2 regions of the Rhodococcus artemisiae genome follow, and region 2 is predicted to be linked to the other one. Evidence: riboswitches for the same ligand, from Rfam matches in the RefSeq annotation. Region 2 holds a riboswitch; the other holds the start of a gene.
The links. A riboswitch is a leader RNA that binds a small molecule or an ion and turns the genes downstream of it on or off. The one in region 2 is predicted to bind cobalamin.

Region 1: it holds a riboswitch for cobalamin, as region 2 does, so the genes downstream of both, Q7514_RS19060 (ABC transporter substrate-binding protein) here and Q7514_RS26075 (ABC transporter substrate-binding protein) in region 2, are expected to answer to the same signal.

Annotation. Positions count from the first base shown of each region.
Region 1 covers NZ_JAUTXY010000009.1:81,059-85,355, forward strand. The annotation lists gene Q7514_RS19050 (ABC transporter ATP-binding protein) at 1-660, opposite strand, end outside; gene Q7514_RS19055 (FecCD family ABC transporter permease) at 668-1,705, opposite strand; gene Q7514_RS19060 (ABC transporter substrate-binding protein) at 1,702-2,730, opposite strand; cobalamin riboswitch at 2,758-2,882, opposite strand; gene Q7514_RS19065 (cystathionine gamma-synthase) at 2,995-4,146, opposite strand; gene Q7514_RS19070 (cystathionine beta-synthase) at 4,159-4,297, opposite strand, start outside.
Region 2 covers NZ_JAUTXY010000015.1:148,838-153,134, reverse strand. The annotation lists gene Q7514_RS26090 (Rv2732c family membrane protein) at 1-372, opposite strand, end outside; gene Q7514_RS26085 (hypothetical protein) at 472-642, opposite strand; gene Q7514_RS26080 (SDR family oxidoreductase) at 765-1,658, shown strand; cobalamin riboswitch at 1,683-1,857, shown strand; gene Q7514_RS26075 (ABC transporter substrate-binding protein) at 1,912-2,958, shown strand; gene Q7514_RS26070 (FecCD family ABC transporter permease) at 2,958-4,007, shown strand; gene Q7514_RS26065 (ABC transporter ATP-binding protein) at 4,030-4,297, shown strand, end outside.

The sequences.
Region 1 (4,297 bases), on a different contig from region 2:
CTCCTCGGGTGTACCGATGCCCCACAGCCGCCCCGCGCTCATCACCGCGATGCGATCACAGAATCGGGCGGCAAGATCGAGATCGTGCAGCGCGACGAGCGCGGTCTGTGCCCGATCCCGGATCACTCGCATCAAGGCAAGCCGGTGGCGCAGATCGAGATGGTTGGTCGGTTCGTCGAACAACAGCACGGACGGCTCCCCTGCGAGGGCCTGCGCGACCAGGACACGTTGCCGCTCCCCACCCGACAGCCGAGCAAAATCCCGGTCGGCGTGGTCACTCATGTCGACAGCGTCGAGCGCTGCGATCACAAGCATCGCGTCGGTCTCGTTGTCTGCGTCGAACATTCCCTTGTGCGCCGCGCGGCCGAGAAGGACGACATCTGCGACCGTGAGCGGGAAGTCGGACGGAGTGGTCTGCGCGACGACCCCTGTTGTGCGACCGACGAATCGCACCGGACTCCGCCACACATCGCGCCCACCGAGGTGGACTGAGCCCGACGCGGGACGAAGAGCGCGATACGCGGTACGCAGCAGCGTCGATTTTCCGCTGCCGTTCGGACCCACCAGGGCAACGACCTCACCCGGAGCGACGTCGAAACTCACGTCGTCGACCAACACTCGCCCACCCGCGCGTACGGTGATGTTCTCGAATCTCAGCATCGATTCCTCACCGCCGTGATGTGCGGCGCAACAGCCAGACGAAGTACGGTCCGCCCACGAGTGCCGTGATGATGCCTACAGGAAGCTCCCGCGGAATCATCACGGTCCGGGCCACCAGGTCGGCACCGATCGCGAACGCGGCTCCGACCACGAGAGCGACGGGCAGCATCCGCCGGTGATCCGAACCGACCAGCATGCGCGCGATGTGCGGAATCATCAGGCCCACGAACCCGACCACTCCGCTCACCGCGACCAGGATCCCGGTCAGCAGCGTCGACAGCACGATCAACCCGAATCTCATTCGCCCGACATCGACGCCGAGCGCGGTCGCGCTCTCGTCTCCGGTGAGCAGCACATTGAGGCTTCGGCTGAGCGGCATCAGGGCGAGGCAAGCGAGAGCCACCCCGACGACGGGAAGGGCCAACGTGTCCCAGCGGGCAGCACCGAACCCACCGAGTGTCCACTGTAGGACCTGCCCGGCAAGACTCTGATCGGGCGAGGTCAGCACCATCAGCGATGTCAGTGCGCTCAGCACGGAGGATACGGCGACACCGGCAAGGACCAGACGGACGGGATCGAGCGGTCCGCGTCCCCGCGCCACCAGGAGCACGATCACCATCGCAGCGAGCGCCCCGAGAAACGCCGCGATCGGAAGCAGCACGGCCCGGCCGCCCAATCCGAATCTCAGGACCGCCACGGCTCCGACAGCCGCACCCGCCGACACACCGAGAATGCCGGGTCCTGCCAGCGGGTTACGGACGACCGCCTGGATCGTGGCACCGACGAGCGCGAGACCTGCGCCGACGCAGCCTGCAAGCAGAACTCGGGGCAGGCGGGTATCGGCGATGATCAGATCCTGGGATCTGGTCCAATCGGGGGAGATCACGGAGGGACCGAAGATCCGATGCCCGATGATGCGCCACGCCGTCGTCGCATCCACTCCGACCGACCCCGCCAGTACACCTACGGTGGCCGCAACGAGCAGGACGACGAGCGACACGGCGAGCACTACCCGGAAGCGGGCGCGCTGAGCCTGCCCGATCACCCGAACGAGGCAGGGTGGAACTGGCGTGCGAGATGTTCGACGCCGTCGATGGAATACGGGCCCGGCTGGAGTTGCGACAGCGTGATCGTCGGGAATGCCTCGTTGCGGATCGCTGTGGTGGCCGAAATCGCCGGTACCGCCATCAGGTCCGCGATCTTCGTCGTCACCGACGGTGACTGGTACTGCGGTGTGGTGCCTTCTTCACGTACCAGGATCACGTCGGGATTCCGTTCCGCGACCTGCTCCCACGACACGCTCATCCATCGCTCGGGGACGTCTCCGAAGATGTTGACGCCGCCCGCGGCTTCTATCAACGCGGTGGCCATGCTGTTCGCACCCGTCGTCGACGCCGTGTCGGTGCCGGACGCGTACAGGAACACTGTCACCGGTTCCTCATCGCCCACCCGCGACCGCACGTCGTCGAGTCGGGCACGGAGTTCGGCAACCGAGTCTTCCGCACGATCGGGGACGCGGAATATCTCTCCGATGGTGGTGATCTCGGCGAAGATATCGTCGATTTCCACCGGACCCGTGGCGCAGCCTTCAGGGTTCAGGTGGGTGTCGATGCCGACATCGCCGAGTTGTTCGCGGGTATGACCCGTCTTCTCGCTGAAACCGTCGGGGTAACCCGAATAGACGAAATCCGGGTCTGCGTCGATGAGCTGTTCCATGGTGGGCTGCTCGGACGAGAGGATCGGCACCTGCCCGTAGGCGTCGGTGTACTCCGGTGCGATCTCGCGTCCCCGCATGTACGCGGTGCCGACCATGCGGTCTTCGAGTCCCAGCTCGAGCATGGTCTCGGTGGCATTGGAGGTCAGCGTGACCGCGTGTTCCGGCGCCGCGGTGTACTCGGTGGTGATTCCGCAGTTGTCGAGATCGACGTACAGCTCCCCCGCTTCTTGCGCGCTGCCGGTGTCGTCGACCGCCTGACCGCACGCGGACACCACGAGAACGACTCCCGCAGTCATTGTGGAGGCCATCAGCCGGCGCATGCGGGCGCGCCGGTACCCCAGAGATGTGTGCACGTCGTTCCTTTCCGAGGTCACGCGCCTCGAAATCAGGAACGGACAGCTGGGCGCTCTGGCTTTCGGCAGAATGTGCTCTGCTGATCACAGTGGCGGGACCGCGCCGGGTTCACACCGGCTTCCCCCGTAACGCTGTCCGTTTCGGCTTGGTACCTCGGCAGCCTAACTCACCTGGCACCGACCGGATCCGGTCGGTGCGGCTCCACTCATGCGCGTGGCTCCCGGAGTTCTTCCGGGAGCCACGGCTGTATTCGACGGGTGGGACTACCCCAGTGCCTGCTCGATGTCGGCGAGGAGGTCGGCGGCATCCTCGATGCCGACGGACAGCCGCACGAGATCGTCCGGCACCTCGAGGGCCGAGCCCGCCGTCGACGCGTGGGTCATGGCGCCGGGGTGCTCGATGAGCGACTCGACGCCACCGAGCGACTCGGCAAGAGTGAAGATCTCCGTGCGCTTGCAGAAGTCGAGCGCAGCCTGGCGCCCGCCGGCGAGGCGCACCGAGATCATGCCGCCGAACCGGCGCATCTGCTTCGCGGCGGCCTCGTGGCCCGGGTGCGAGTCGAGACCGGGGTACAGGACCTGGGTGACGGCCTTGTGCCCGGAGAGCGCATCGACGATCTTCTCGGCGTTGTCGCTGTGCCGTTCCATGCGCACCGCGAGGGTCTTGATGCCTCGCAGGGTGAGAAAGGCGTCGAACGGCCCCGGGACCGCGCCTGCACCGTTCTGCAGGAATGCGAACGCGGTGTCGAGTTCTTCCTCGTCGGTCACCAGTGCGCCACCGACGACGTCGGAGTGTCCGCCGATGTATTTGGTGGTCGAGTGCAGCACGACATCCGCGCCGAGCGACAGCGGCTGCTGCAGGTACGGCGACGCGAACGTGTTGTCGACGACGAGCTTCGCGTCACCGGTATGCGCGATGTCGGCGAGTGCAGCGATATCGCCGATGTTGAGCAGCGGGTTGGTGGGGGTCTCGATCCATACGAGCTTGGTGTTCGGGCGCAGGGCCGCGCGCACCTCGTCGAGGTCGTTGACCGCGGCGGGCGTGTACTCGATGCCCCACTGCGTGAAGACCTTGTCGATGAGCCGGAACGTACCGCCGTAGGCGTCGTTGGGGATCACGAGGTGGTCGCCGGGCCTCAGCGCCGACCGCAGCAGGCAGTCGGTGGCGGCCATACCCGAACCGAACGCGCGCCCGAAGGTGCCGCCTTCGAGCGCCGCGAGGTTCGCTTCGAGGGGACGGCGGGTGGGGTTGCCCGTGCGCGCGTACTCGAAGCCGTTGCGCATCTCACCGACGCCGTCCTGGGCGAACGTCGACGACGCGTAGATCGGCACGTTGACCGCGCCGGTCTGCGGGTCGGGCTCGAAGCCTGCATGGATTGCGCGGGTAGCGAAGCCGTGCTGTGTGTTGTCTGTCATCTGAAATCTGTCCTATCGGCCTTCGGAGATGAAACCAAGCAGATCGTGGCGGGTGATGACGCCGACGGGCTTGCCGTCGTCGATCACCATGAGCGCGTCGGTGTCGCCGAACGCCTTCGTCGCGGAGGAGATCGATTCGCCGACACCGATG
Region 2 (4,297 bases):
CATCCCCGCCTGCGACCAGTAGCCCAACAGCCCGAACAACGACGCGAGCCCGGAGCCGAGCATCGCCGCCGACGCGAGCCGCCAGCGGCGCAGGCACAGCGCGGCAGAAGAGACCAGCACACCGAACACCACGGTCAACGTCATGAAGACCCGCATCAGCATCGAGACCGCGGCACTGTCGCCGTACCAGCCCGCGAGAACTGTCCACGACCAGGCCGACGACGTCTGCGGAAGAACAAGCCCGACGATCAGCAGCGCGATGCACCCGGCGAGCACCCAGCGCCGTCGCCCTGGGTCGAACTCCCCGGCGATCCTCTTCTCGATCCGCGCGAAGTCTCTCCGATACGCCGACAGGTTCTCACTCACGTGCATGCCTCCTCGTTCGACCACACGAGAAGCCATTATGGCCGCCCACACCCGAGTCGGTAGAAGGTGTCGGTTACCAGGGTAAACCCCGGGTGGGTAGAGGCGTCAGTCCTTGTCCGTATCGGTTGCAGGTCCTGATGGTGTCGCGCCGCCCTCATCCGTCCAGTCGGAGGAGCCGTCCTCCGTCGACTGCGCGGGGTCGGATACCACGTCGGGCGCTGTACCGTCCTTGTCGCGCGCGGTGCCGGCCGTTTCCGGATCCTTGTGTGCGCTCACGCCGGTGTCCTTCCGTCGAGGTGTGCCTGCCTCGCATACCCCGAAGCTGCCGTCTCCAACCGTGTGTGCCGCCGCGGTCGACCGGGTACGGAGAAGGCACACGCGATGTCCGGGAGGATCCGATGTCAGATCAGTACCGCATGCAGCACCCCGGGAAGCAGTACCGGACGCCACCGCTCGCCGAACAGGAAGAGATCCCGTATCCGGGGCGCACCTCCGAGATGGTGTCGGAGCCGGACCACGGAGAGCGAACGTATAAGGGCGGCGACCGCCTCGACGGCAGACGCGCCCTCGTCACCGGCGCGGATTCGGGCATCGGCCGTGCCGTCGCCGTGGCGTTTGCACGCGAAGGCGCCGACGTCGTCGTGAGTTTTCTCGACGAGGATGATGATGCGCGCCGCACGACGGAGTTGGTCGAGGAAGCGGGGAGCAGAGCAGTGACGGCACCGGGGGACATCCGGTCCGAGGAGTTCTGCCGCGAACTGGTCGGCACCACCGTGTCCGAACTGGGTGGGATCGACATCCTCGTCAACAACGCCGCCTACCAGCACATGGAACCTGGCGGTATCGCAGACATGACCACCGGCCAGTTCGATCGCGTGATGAAGACCAACCTGTATGCGCTGTTCTGGCTCTGCAAGTACGCGGTGGCGGAGATGCGTCCGGGTTCGGCGATCGTGAACACCACGTCGATCCAGGCCACCACACCGTCACCCGGACTGCTCGACTACGCGACCAGTAAGGCCGGGATCGTGAACTTCACCAAGGGCCTGGCCGCGGATGTCGCACCCAGGGGGATTCGCGTCAATGCGGTTGCACCGGGACCGATCTGGACGCCGCTGATCCCGGCGACGATGACCCGCGGCGCCTACGAGCAGTTCGGCGCCGATGTTCCGCTCGGTCGTCCGGGACAACCTGCCGAGCTTGCTCCCGCGTACGTCTTCCTCGCGTCGCAGGAGGCGAGCTACATCACCGGTGCTGTCGTCGCGGTGACCGGTGGCGTGCCGTTCACCTGACTGCGCCTCGCGGTGCGCATGCTCGGGTCTTGTACTGTTCGACGCGACGTAGGGAACGCCGGTGCGAATCCGGGGCTGTCCCCGCAACTGTCACCGAGGAGCGATCTCCCACATCGTGGTCACGGCCCGCACGGGTTGGAAGGCCGGGAGAAAGCGTCGATCCGGGAGCCAGGACACCTGCGCCGACCGAGGCAGTACCACGAGGATGGATATGAACAATTCGATTTTCGCCGCCCGTAAAGGGCGGCGCACAATGCTGTGCACCGGTATTGCTCTGGTGGCAGCGGTCGTGACCGTAGCCGGCTGCTCGTCGAGCGCCACAGACCCGGACGCCACCGATCACCAGGACACGAGCGCCGCGTCGGGGTCGACGAACTACCCGCTGAGCATCCAGAATTGTGGCCGCGAGGTCACCGTCGACGCGCCACCGCAGCGGGCCGTGTCGCTCAACCAGGGGTCGACGGAAATCCTGCTGTCGCTCGGCCTGGCCGACCGCATGGTCGGCACCGCGACCTGGACCGACCCGGTGCGCGAGAACCTCGGCGCCGAGAACGAGAAGGTGCCGCGCCTCGCCGACAACAATCCTTCCTTCGAAGTCGTGCTCGACACCGAACCCGACTTCGTGTCGGCTTCCTTCGGGGGCACCCTCGGCGAGGGCGGCGTCGCGACATCGGAGCAGTTCGAGCAGCTCGGAGTCCCGTCGTACCTGTCGCCCACCGATTGCGACGGTAAGGACGACAACAGCGTCAACTCCGACGGCAACCGGACCGAGCCGCTGACGATGGATGCGGTGTACAAGGAGATCCGCGAACTAGCAGCGATCTTCGATGTCACCGAGCGCGGTGACGAGTTCGTCGCCGAGCTTCGGCAGCGGTACGAGACCGCCGCGGGTGATGTCGACGGCGCCGGGGTGTCTCTTGCATACTGGTTCGCCGACACCGCCACCCCGTATGTCGCGGGGTGCTGCGGTTCGTCGGGCATCATCACCAACTCCGTCGGCGCGAAGAACGTCTTCGACGACACCACGAACGAGTGGCCGCAGGTGAGCTGGGAGTCGATCCTCGATCGTGATCCCACGGCACTCGTACTCGGCGACCTGAGTCGGCGCAGCATCGCGGGCGACGCACTGGACAGCAAGATCGAATTTCTCGAATCGAATCCGGTCACCCGGCGTCTGACGGCTGTGCAGAACAAACGGTACATCGTCGTCAATGGTGCCGACATGAACCCGTCGATCCGCACGGTCGACGGAATCGAGAAGGTGGCCGGCGCTCTGCGCGAGTGGAATCTCGCGGGCTGATGGTGTCGGCGACGAAGTACCGGTCGCCTGCCGAAGGTGCCCCTGTCGCAGCGGTCGTCGTCGTGGTCGGGCTGGTGGTACTGGCGTTCTCGATCGCAGTGACCGTCACGATCGGCCCGGCCGAACTCTCGGTGCCGGACGTCTACGCTGTCATCTTCGACCGGTTGGGGTTGGCAGACAGTTCGGTCAGCGCGATCCGTGAGGGGATCGTCTGGGAGCTGAGGCTGCCACGGACCCTGCTGGCCGCGGTGTGCGGCGCGGGTCTCGCGGTGTGCGGTGTGATCATGCAGTCGCTGCTGCGTAATCCGCTGGCGGATCCGTTCGTGCTGGGGATCTCGTCGGGTGCGTCGACCGGTGCCGTGATGATCGCGGTGCTGGGCATCGGTGGTGGCGCCGTGTCGTTGTCGGGCGGTGCCTTCCTGGGCGCACTCGTGTCGTTCGCGCTGGTCCTGTTGCTCGCCACCGGCGCGGGCGGAGGTACTTCGCGCGTGGTGCTCGCGGGTGTGGCGGGGACTCAGCTGTTCTCGGCGTTGACGTCGTTCATCGTCATCTCGTCTGCCGATGCGGAGCGGACCCGCGGGGTGCTGTTCTGGTTGCTGGGGTCGCTGTCCGGGGCCACCTGGAGTGATGTGGCGCTCTGCGGCGCGGTGTGTGCGCTGGGCATCGTCGTGTGTCTGGTCAAGGCGTCCTCTCTGGACGCATTCACGTTCGGTTCGTCGACCGCGGCGACACTCGGCATCTCGGTGGCACGTACCCGGCTGATGTTTCTGTTGGTGACCGCTCTTATCACCGCCGTGCTGGTGAGTGCCGCGGGCGCGATCGGATTCGTGGGTCTCGTCCTGCCGCACGCGGCACGATTCCTGGTGGGCCCCCGGCACAGTCATCTCGTGCCCGTCACCGCTGTGGTGGGTGCAGTCTTCATGGTGTGGGTGGATGCGGTGGCCCGCACCGTGTTCGCACCGCAGGAGGTGCCGGTGGGTGTGGTGACCGCTCTGATCGGCGTGCCCGCCTTCGCGCTGATCCTGTTCCGTACGAGGAGTACGCCGTGACATTCCGTACGAGGAGTACGCCGTGACACTGTCCGCAAAGTCGCTGCGGTGGAGCCGCGGTGGGAATCTTGTCGTCGACGACGTGACGATCGAACCCGTGCAGGGGGAGACGATCGGGCTGTTGGGGCCGAACGGGTCGGGTAAATCATCCCTGCTGCGCGTGCTCGCCGGCATCGATCACCCCGATGGTGGGACGGTGGCTCTCGATGGAAGGGACATCGGGAGTCTCGGGCGCCGCGCTCTGGCACGCCGGGTCGCGATGGTCGGGCAGCACGCGCACACCGAGGTCG